3 regions of the Streptomyces sp. NPDC014894 genome follow, and region 3 is predicted to be linked to each of the others. Evidence: riboswitches for the same ligand, from Rfam matches in the RefSeq annotation. Region 3 holds a riboswitch; each other region holds the start of a gene.
The links. A riboswitch is a leader RNA that binds a small molecule or an ion and turns the genes downstream of it on or off. The one in region 3 is predicted to bind cobalamin.

Region 1 (3,268 bases), on a different contig from region 3:
GCCCTCGGCGAACTGCTGATGTACCGCCCGGTCGCGGGCTCGTTCTCCGACTACGCGCGGGAGTTCATCAGCCCCTTCGCGGGCTTCGTCACCGGCTGGACGTACTGGCTCTTCTGGGTCGTCACCGGAATGACCGAGGTCACCGCGGCCGCCTCGTACATGACCTACTGGTGGGACATCCCTCAGTGGATCTCCGCGCTCTGCTTCACGATCATCCTCTATCTGGCCAATCTGATCTCCGTGAAGGTCTTCGGCGAGATCGAGTTCTGGTTCTCGATGATCAAGGTCACCGCGATCATCGGCATGATCCTCATCTGCGCCGGAATCCTCACCATCGGCTTCTCCGACGCCGGGGACACCGCGTCCGTCAGCCTCCTCTGGGACGACGGCGGCTTCTTCCCCAAGGGCATCGGCGGCACCCTGATGACCCTCCAGATCGTGATGTTCGCCTTCCTCGCGGTCGAACTCGTCGGCGTCACCGCCGGTGAGTCCAAGGACCCCGAGAAGAACCTGCCCAAGGCGATCAACACCGTGCCGATCCGCATCGCGGTCTTCTACATCGGCGCGCTGATCATGATCCTCTCGGTGGTCTCCTGGACCAAGTTCCAGCCCGGGGTCTCCCCCTTCGTCGCCGCCTTCGACGAGATGGGCCTCCAGGTCGGCGCCGCCATCGTCAACTTCGTCGTGCTGACCGCCGCGCTCTCCTCCTGCAACTCCGGCATGTACTCCACCGGCCGGATGCTGCGCGACCTCGCGCTCAACTCGCAGGGCCCGAAGATCTTCACCCGGCTCACCCGGAGCGGCACCCCGCTGCTCGGCACCACCTTCTCCGCCGGACTGATGCTGATCGGCGTCTGGATCAACTACCAGTGGCCCGGCGAGGCCTTCCACAAGATCGTCTCCTTCGCCACCATCTCCGGCATGTGGGCCTGGATCATGATCCTCGTCAGCCAGATCCGCTACCGGGCCAAGGCCGACCGCGGCGAACTCCCGCAGTCCACCTTCCGCGCCCCCGGCGCCCCGTACACCAGCTACTTCGCCCTCGCCTTCATCGGCCTGGTGATCGTGCTGATGGGCGTCGACAAGGACGCCCGGATCTCCCTCTACGTCGCCCCCGTGTGGGGCCTGCTGCTCGGCGTCGCCTATCTGCTGCTGAAGCGCCGCAACCCGCAGGGAGACGCCTTCCGCAAGCGCTGACCGCCCCCCGGGGCCCAGCGCGGCGAAGGGGCGGGCCCGTACCGGACACCGGTACGGGCCCGCCCCTTCGCCGGTCTGTTTATCCTGATCGTCATGCTGACCCTCACACAGGCTCTCTTCGACCGGATCGTGGCGCACGCCCGCGCCGACCACCCCGACGAGGCGTGCGGCGTGGTCGCCGGCCCCGAGGGCAGCGGCCGTCCCGAGCGCTTCATCCCCATGCTGAACGCCGCCCGTTCGCCCACGTTCTACGAGTTCGACTCCGCGGATCTCCTCAAGCTCTACCGTGAGATGGACGACAACGACGAAGAACCGGTGATCATCTACCATTCGCACACCGCGACCGAGGCATATCCCTCGCGTACGGACATCTCGTACGCGAACGAGCCCGGCGCGCACTATGTGCTGGTCTCCACCGCGGACACCGACGCCGCCGGACCCTTCCAGTTCCGCTCCTTCCGCATCGTGGACGGAGAGATCTCGGAAGAGGAGATCAAAGTCGTTGACGCATACTGAGCCCTGACCGAGTTCCGACTCGGCTGTCTGAAAAGGGGCGGTGGGACTCAGGAAGCCGGTGCGACTCCGGCGCGGTCCCGCCACTGTGACCAGGCCCCGTGCCTGGCAGCCAGGAACTGACCTGCCGCCCTTCTCCCATCACCCAGGGGACGTGGAAATCCCCGGAGGAGGCCGTACCCCGTCATGTCCGGACGCCGTTCCGCCCACGCACTCATAGCCGCCGCCCTGCTGCTCCCGCTCGCCGCCTGCGGCTCCGACGGCGACGCCGGCGCCAAGACCGGCAAGCCCGCCGAGGCCGGCGGCTCCTTCCCGTACACCGTCGACAACTGCGGTGTGAGGACGACGTACCAGAAGGCCCCCGAACGGGCCGTCACCATGAACCAGCACGTCACCGAGATCATGCTGGAACTGGGCCTGGAGAAGTCCCTCGTCGGCACCGCCTTCCTCGACGACGAGGTCCTGCCGCGCTACAAGAAGACCTACGACGCCGTCCCCGTCCTCGCCGAGGAGTACCCCTCCAAGGAGAAGCTGCTCGCCGCCGACCCCGACTTCGTCTACGGCGGCTACGCCAGCGCCTTCGACCCCAAGGACGGGCGCACCCGGGACGAGCTGAAGAAGTCCGGCATCGACTCCCGGCTCAACATCGAATACTGCGCCGAGGGCCGCACCACCCTGGACGACGTCTACCGAGAGGTCGACGAGATCGGCCGCACCTTCGGCGTCGGCGACCGCGCCGAGAAGTGGGTCACGAAGGCCCGCGCCACCGTCGCCGCCGCCGAGAACGGACTGAAGGGCCGCGAGCCCCGGCCCGTCTTCGTCTACGACAGCGGCGACAAGACCGCCCAGACCGCGGGCGGCGCCGGCATCGGCAACGAGCTGATCACCCGCGCCGGCGGCCGCAACGTCTTCGCCGACGTCGACAAGGCCTTCGGCGACGCCACCTGGGAGCAGGTGGTGGCCCGCGCCCCCGAGATCGTCGTCATCCTCGACTACGGCTCCACCACCGTCGAACAGAAGAAGAAGCGCCTGCTCGACGACCCGGCCCTGCGCGACGTCCCCGCCGTCAAGAACAAGAAATTCGCGGTGCTGCCGCTCTCCGACGCGGTGCTCGGGGTGCGCGCTCCCGACGCCATCGCCAAGCTGGCGTCGCAGTTCGACCGGTGAAGCTCCTCCAGGCGCCGGCGAAGGCCCCCGCCGCGGCCGGGCCCGCACCGCGGCCGGGGCTCCGCTCCCGGCTGCGGTACGGGGCCGTCCTCACCGCGCTGACCGCCGCACTGGCCGCCGCCGTCATCGCGGGCCTCGGCCTCGGCTCCGTACGGATCCCGCCCGGACAGGTGATCGAGGCCCTCCTCCCCGGCGCGGAACCCAGCCCCTTCCGCACCATCGTCGTCGACGTACGGCTGCCCCGGGTCCTCCTCGGCGTCCTCGTCGGCTCCGGGCTCGCCGTCGTCGGCACGGTCCTCCAGGCCCTGGTGCGCAACCGGCTCGCCGACCCCTTCCTCCTCGGGATCTCCTCCGGCGCCTCCACCGGCGCGGTCGTCGTCCTCACCCTCGG
Region 2 (3,268 bases), on a different contig from region 3:
GCCGGCGGACAGGTTCTCCACGGTGCCGCAGGCGGCCGCGCCCGTGAGGACCAGCGTGACGACAGCGGTGGCGGACAGGGTCTTGCGTATGGCGGAAATGACGTTCTCCTCTTGGGTACGACCACGGCGGTGGTCAAGGGTGAGACTGATGGAGCCCTGACAAGGTTGTACAACTGAGACGGTGATCACCGTCTCAGTGGCAGCGGGCCCGGAACGGCCGGTCCGGGGCTCCCTGAGGGCAAGCACGGCGTGATATCACCGGGTCTTCCGATTCGCTCGGCCCCGGCGTATGTCCTGGCGACCGCCGGGACGCCGGGCCTCGGCCCGGCCGTGCGGCGGACGGAGCACGGTCCGCTGTCAGTGCCCGCGGCTATGTTTCCCTCAACACGACAGCGCTGGAGGGGACATGTCCGAGGAATCGCCGTTGTCCGCGCTGATGGCGGTCATGTCGCCGCGCGACGGCGCGGACGACCGGGTCGACTGGGCGGCGGCCCGGGAGGAGTGGGGCGTCTCCTTCCCGTCGGACTACATCGCCTTCATGGCGGCGTACGGATCGGGCGGCATCGACGACGCGTTCTCCGTCCTCGCCCCCGCCCTCGCCGAGGACTCCCCGTGGAACGCCGAGTACGACGGCATGGCCGCCGAGACCCGGAATCTACGGTTCACTTGGCGCCGGGAGAGGCCGCCCGAGGGGGTGGCCGCCGATCCGGACCGGCTCATCGCGTGGGGGGTGAGCTGCGGGGCGGACATCCTGGGCTGGGTGACCGACGACGGCGATCCGGACGCGTGGCCGGTGGTCGTCTGGGAGCGGCACGGCTCGCCGACCTGGAAGGTGTACGACATGGGGATGGCGGAGTTCCTGAGACGGGTGTTCAGGCGGGGGTTTCCCGAGTGCCCGCTCAGCGATCTCTCGCTCTGGGGCGAGCCCGCGCCGCACTTCGTGCACTGGCGGGTGGAGCGGCAGCGCTGGGAGTCCGGGTTCAACCCCTACACCGGGAAGCCCGATCCCTACTTCGGCATGACCTTCGACTGACGGCGCGGCCGACGGCCCGACCGGCGTCGGCGCGGACACGGGTCAGCGGCAGGCCGGGGCGGTCGAAGCAGCTTGTTCCGGCCGGGCGTACCCGCGTGACGGCCCCGAAGGCGGGTGGGCGCGCCCCCGGCCTGTCGCGAATCATCACGGACCGGGGCAGGACGCCCGCCGGGCGGCGCCCCGGCGGACCCGGCAACCGCCGTGCCCCCGGGACGCGTTACTCTTCAGGCGCTCTGCGGGGGAAGTCCGGTCGAAGTCCGGCGCTGACCCGCAACGGTAGGCGGAGCCCTGGATTCCGGGGCCCGTGAGCCCGATTTCCCGCAGCGGCGCTGGATCCTGTCAACTCGCCGTGGACTGCGAGAGGATGCCCGGCCGGACATCCGCCCCGGGCAGCTCCTCGGCCGTGGACGCACGGCCCGAGGCGAAAGCGACGTCGTTCGTGGCCGTACCCACCGATCGCAAGTCCCTCGCGCGTCAGCCGGCCGCCGCCGGCTCCGGTACGGGACCCGCGCCGCCCCGCCGGGTGCCGCTGCTCCCGCTGCTGGCCGTACTCCTTCTCGCGCTGCCGGTCTCCGTCGTCTGCGGCGCGGGCATCGGCGCGTCCGGGATCGGCTGGGCCGAGGTGCTCGGCCATCTCCGGGCGGGGCTGACCGGCGGCACGATCACCCCCGAACAGGTCCCCGCGTACACCATCGTCTGGGAGCTGCGCTTCCCCCGCGCGGTCCTGGCCGGGGTCGTCGGGGCCGGGCTCACGGCGATCGGGGTCGCCGTCCAGGCCATGGTGCGCAACGCGCTGGCGGACCCCTTCGTCCTCGGCATCTCCTCGGGCGCGGCCGTCGGCGCGAACGCCGTCCTCATCTTCGGCGCGCTCGGGGCCCTGGGCGTCTGGGCTCTGTCCGCCGCCGCCTTCGCCTCGGCGCTGGCGGCGATGACGCTGGTGTACGCGATCGCCCGCACCGCCCATGGACTGACCCCGATCCGGCTGGTGCTGACCGGCACCGCGATGTACTACGGCTTCTCCGCCATCACCACCTTCATGGTCTTCGCCGCCGAGCACGGCGAGGCGGCCCGTTCGGCCATGATGTGGCTGCTCGGCAGCCTCGGCGGGGCGAACTGGGCCGCCGTGCCGATCGCGGCCGGGGCGGTGCTCGCCGGGCTGCTCCACCTCGGGCTCTCCGCCCGCCGGCTGAACGCGCTCGCCATGGGCGACGAGACCGCGGCCGCCCTCGGAGTGGACCCCGGCCGGCTGCGCCGGGAGCTGTTCGTGGTCTCCGCCGCCGTCACCGGAGCGGTGGTCGCGGTCAGCGGCGCGATCGGCTTCATCGGGCTGATGGTCCCGCACGCCGCACGGATGGTGGTGGGCGCCGACCACCGCAGGCTGCTCGCCGTCGCCCCGCTCGCGGGCGCGATCCTGCTGATCTGGGTGGACATCCTCTCCCGGGTCGTCCTGGCCCCCACCGAACTGCCGGTGGGCGTGCTGACGGCGGTCATCGGCGTGCCCTGCTTCGTCCTGCTGATGCGCCGTCGCGGCTACACCTTCGGAGGCCAGTGATGAGGATCGACATCGACGACCTGACCGTCGCCGTCGGCGGGGCGCGGCTGGTGGAGGACGTCACCCTGCGCGCGGAGAGCGGCGCTCTCGTGGGCCTGGTCGGCCCCAACGGCAGCGGCAAGTCCAGTCTGCTGCGCTGTGTGTACCGGGCGCTGCGCCCCGCGGCGGGGACCGTCCGGCTCGACGGCGACGATCTGCACGCGCTGAGCCAGCGCGAGGGCGCCCGGCGGCTGGCCGCGCTCCCCCAGGACACGGTCGCCGAGTTCGACTTCACCGTGGCCGAGGTGGTGGCGATGGGCCGGCTGCCGCATCAGCGGGCGGCGGCCAGGACCAGCGCGGAGGACCGGGCCGAGTGCCGGGCGGCGCTGGCCGGGGTCGGCGCGTCCCATCTGGCGGAGCGGAGCTTTCTCACCCTCTCCGGCGGTGAGCGGCAGCGGGTGCTGATCGCCCGGGCGCTGGCGCAGCGGCCGCGGGTTCTGGTCCTCGACGAGCCCACCAACCATCTGGACATCGCGCAGCAGCTGGAGGTGCTGTCCCTGGTGCGGGCCAGCGGTCTCACCGTGCTGACCGCGCTGCACGACCTCAATCTGGCCGCGGTGCACTGCGACGCGCTCCATGTGATCGACCACGGGCGGATCGTGGCCTCGGGGCCGCCGCACGAGGTGCTGACGGCGCGGCTGCTC
Region 3 (3,268 bases):
GGTCGCCGTCGGGGCGATGGCGAGCAGCAGCGAGTTGCGCATTCCGGTGGCGGCGACGCGCTCGCGCAGGGCGGCCCAGCGCTCCGGCCAGTTCAGCTCGACGCCGTAGTGGTCCGGGTGCAGCACACCGCGTGCGGTGCGGGTCTTCTCCCAGGCGGGGAGGGGCCCGTTCCGCTCGGCCAGATCGGCGGAGGCCTCATAGGCGGCGAGCATGATCCGCTCGGCGATCCGGGTGGACAGCTCGCGCGCGGCGGGGGAGTCGAAGGGCAGCTTCAGCTGGAAGAAGACGTCCTGGAGGCCCATCGCGCCCAGGCCCACCGGACGCCACTTGGAGTTGGAGCGCTCGGCCTGCTCGGTCGGGTAGAAGTTGATGTCCACGACGCGGTCGAGGAAGGTGACGGCGGTGCGGACGGTCGAGTCCAGCCGCTCCCAGTCGATGTCGCCGCCGGAGACGAAGGCGCCCAGATTGACCGAGCCCAGATTGCAGACGGCGGTCTCGCCGTCGTCGGTGACCTCCAGGATCTCGGTGCAGAGATTCGAGGAGTGGACGGTGTGTCCGGGCAGGGCGGTCTGGTTGGCGGTGCGGTTGGAGGCGTCCTTGAACGTCATCCAGCCGTTGCCGGTCTGGGCGAGGGTCCGCATCATCCGGCCGTACAGCTCGCGCGCGGGCATCGTCTTGCGGGCCAGGCCCGCCGCCTCGGCCTTGCGGTAGGCGGCGTCGAACTCGTCGCCCCACAGGTCCACCAGCTCGGGCACGTCGGCCGGGGAGAACAGCGACCACTCGGTGTCGGCCTGGACCCGGCGCATGAACTCGTCCGGGACCCAGTGCGCGAGGTTGAGGTTGTGGGTGCGCCGGGCGTCCTCGCCGGTGTTGTCGCGCAGCTCCAGGAACTCCTCGATGTCCGCGTGCCAGGTCTCCAGATAGACGGCGGCGGCGCCCTTGCGCCGGCCGCCCTGGTTCACGGCGGCGACCGAGGCGTCCAGCGTCTTGAGGAACGGCACGATGCCGTTGGAGTGGCCGTTGGTGCCGCGGATCAGCGAGCCGCGGGCGCGGATGCGGGAGTACGAGAGCCCGATGCCGCCGGCGTGCTTGGAGAGCCGGGCGACCTGGTGGTACCGGTCGTAGATGGAGTCCAGCTCGTCCTGCGGGGAGTCCAGCAGATAGCAGGAGGACATCTGCGGGTGCCGGGTGCCGGAGTTGAAGAGCGTGGGGGAGGAGGGCAGATAGTCCAGCCGGCTCATCAGCCGGTAGAGCGCGGCGACCTCGTCCAGCGCGCGCGGGGAGTCGTCCTCGGCGAGTCCGCAGGCCACGCGGAGCATGAAGTGCTGCGGGGTCTCGATCACCCGGCGGGTGATCGGGTGGCGCAGCAGATAGCGGCTGTAGAGGGTCCGCAGGCCGAAGTAGCCGAAGCGGTCGTCGGCGTCCGGGTCGATCAGCTCGTCCAGGCGGTCGGCGTGGAGCGTGACGAAGTCCGCGGTGCGGTCGGCGATCAGGCCCTCGGCGTGACCGACGGCGACCGAGGCGGAGAAGCAGACCGAGCCCTGGCCGGCCGCCTCGTCCGCGATGGTGCGGGTGAGCAGCCGGGCGGCGAGCCGCGAGTAGGCCGGGTCCTCGGAGATGAGGCCCGCGGCGGCGTCGGTGGCGAGCCCGCGCAGCTCGGCCGCGTCCGACGCGGCGTTCCGGCCGCGCAGCGCGGCTGCGGCGACCTTGCCCGGGTCGGTGTCCGGCAGATCGGCGGTGAGGTCGGTCAGGGTCCGCAGCAGCGCGGTCCCGGGCCCGTCCCCGGGCTCCCCGGAGACGGGTCCGGGGACCCGTCCGGGAAGCTGTTCCGACACCTTCTCGGAGGTCTGCCCGAAGGCGTTCGCGGAGGTGCCTGAAGCCGGATCGGCTGGCGCGATGGTCACGTGGTGCTCTCCCTCGCTCGGCTCACGGGCCGGCGGGCGGGAGGCGCGCCGCGGGGCGCGCGTACCCGTTTCCGGGCAGCACTCCACGGCGTCCGCCGACCCAACCGCGAGGCCCGGACGTCTTGGCACCCGGGTCGGTCGAGCCGGGTGCGCTGTCGGCAGACGCCCGGACTCGCGGGTACGACAAAGCGCACCACAGCACACCGTTGCGGGACAGTTCCGGATTCACACCGGATTCCTCTGCGGCGACAGCGAGATGAGCATACATGTGGGGGCGGGGGGTGGTGGCACCCACCAGATGTTGTGTCGCGGGGTGTCTGTGGGCTGTCTGCCGCACTACGGATGGTCACCCCCTGCCAGGCCCTGCGGCGACTGCGGGAGGGCCTGCGGAGGCGGGCCCGGGGCCGTTGTCGGACGGCTCCGCTATGGTCGAGAACACAGGGAGGAGGCCTTATGGCACAGGCTGCGGAGATCCTTGAGATCACCGACCGTTTCCATGTCCACCCGGATGAATTCGACGAGGGCACGCGGATACTGGCCGCGCGGTCCCGGCGCATGCGGATGGAACTCATCGACGGCAGGATCAGGAGCAGGGCTCTGCCCGACGGGGACCATGGTCGGATCATTCAGTGGCTGACCCGGATCTGCGTGCAGTCCAGGCCGGAGCTGTGGCTCCACTCCGAGCAGGGGCTCAAGGTCCAGGAGTACCGTCTGGGCCGGGCCCGGCCCGATGTCTCACTGGCCCCAGCGACGCCTTCGTCGGTCACGGCGAGTGGGCGGATCCGAGTCCGGTGCTGATGGCGGTCGAAGTGACCTCCTACGACGCGGACACCGATCAGCGTGACCGGGTCGAGAAGCCGCGTGCCTACGCGCAGACGGGCATCCCCGTGTATCTGCTGATCGACCGGGACAACCGCGAGGTGACGGTCTACGGCGAACCGGACGGGGTGCGGTACGAGAACGCCCACACGGTGCCGTTCGGCAAGGATGTCGTGCTGCCCGATCCGGTCGGCGTCACCCTGTCCACCGAGCGCCTCGAGGACTGGGTGCGCTGACCGCCCGGGGCGACGCCGACTGATCGAGCCGGCCCCGCGCGATCGCTCTCGGGAGCGGTCGCGCGCGGGGCCGGGACGGATCAGGGGGCAGGGCGCTTCAGACGGGCGACGAACTTGTAGCGGTCGCCCCGGTAGACCGAGCGGACCCACTCCACGGGCTCTCCTCTGGCGTCCAGAGAATGGCGTGAAAGCATCAGCATCGGCAGGCCCACGTCCGTCCCGAGGAGCCCCGCCTCGCGCGGTGTCGCGAGCGAGGTCTCGATGGTCTCCTCGGCCTCCGCGAGATGGATGTCGTACACCTCCGCGAG

Region 1: it holds a riboswitch for cobalamin, as region 3 does, so the genes downstream of both, ACF089_RS08450 (ABC transporter substrate-binding protein) here and ACF089_RS13615 (ribonucleoside-diphosphate reductase subunit alpha) in region 3, are expected to answer to the same signal.
Region 2: it holds a riboswitch for cobalamin, as region 3 does, so the genes downstream of both, ACF089_RS31330 (FecCD family ABC transporter permease) here and ACF089_RS13615 (ribonucleoside-diphosphate reductase subunit alpha) in region 3, are expected to answer to the same signal.

The regions. Positions count from the first base shown of each region.
Region 1 is NZ_JBIBWD010000003.1:113,185-116,452, forward strand. Features, by position in the region: gene ACF089_RS08440 (amino acid permease) at 1-1,197, shown strand, start outside; gene ACF089_RS08445 (Mov34/MPN/PAD-1 family protein) at 1,291-1,713, shown strand; cobalamin riboswitch at 1,706-1,853, shown strand; gene ACF089_RS08450 (ABC transporter substrate-binding protein) at 1,897-2,877, shown strand; gene ACF089_RS08455 (FecCD family ABC transporter permease) at 2,874-3,268, shown strand, end outside.
Region 2 is NZ_JBIBWD010000018.1:28,985-32,252, reverse strand. Features, by position in the region: gene ACF089_RS31340 (hypothetical protein) at 1-189, opposite strand, end outside; gene ACF089_RS31335 (SMI1/KNR4 family protein) at 407-1,033, shown strand; cobalamin riboswitch at 1,250-1,374, shown strand; gene ACF089_RS31330 (FecCD family ABC transporter permease) at 1,557-2,585, shown strand; gene ACF089_RS31325 (ABC transporter ATP-binding protein) at 2,585-3,268, shown strand, end outside.
Region 3 is NZ_JBIBWD010000004.1:620,294-623,561, forward strand. Features, by position in the region: gene ACF089_RS13615 (ribonucleoside-diphosphate reductase subunit alpha) at 1-1,836, opposite strand, end outside; cobalamin riboswitch at 2,052-2,176, opposite strand; partial or broken gene ACF089_RS13620 (Uma2 family endonuclease) at 2,377-2,960, shown strand; gene ACF089_RS13625 (GntR family transcriptional regulator) at 3,041-3,268, opposite strand, start outside.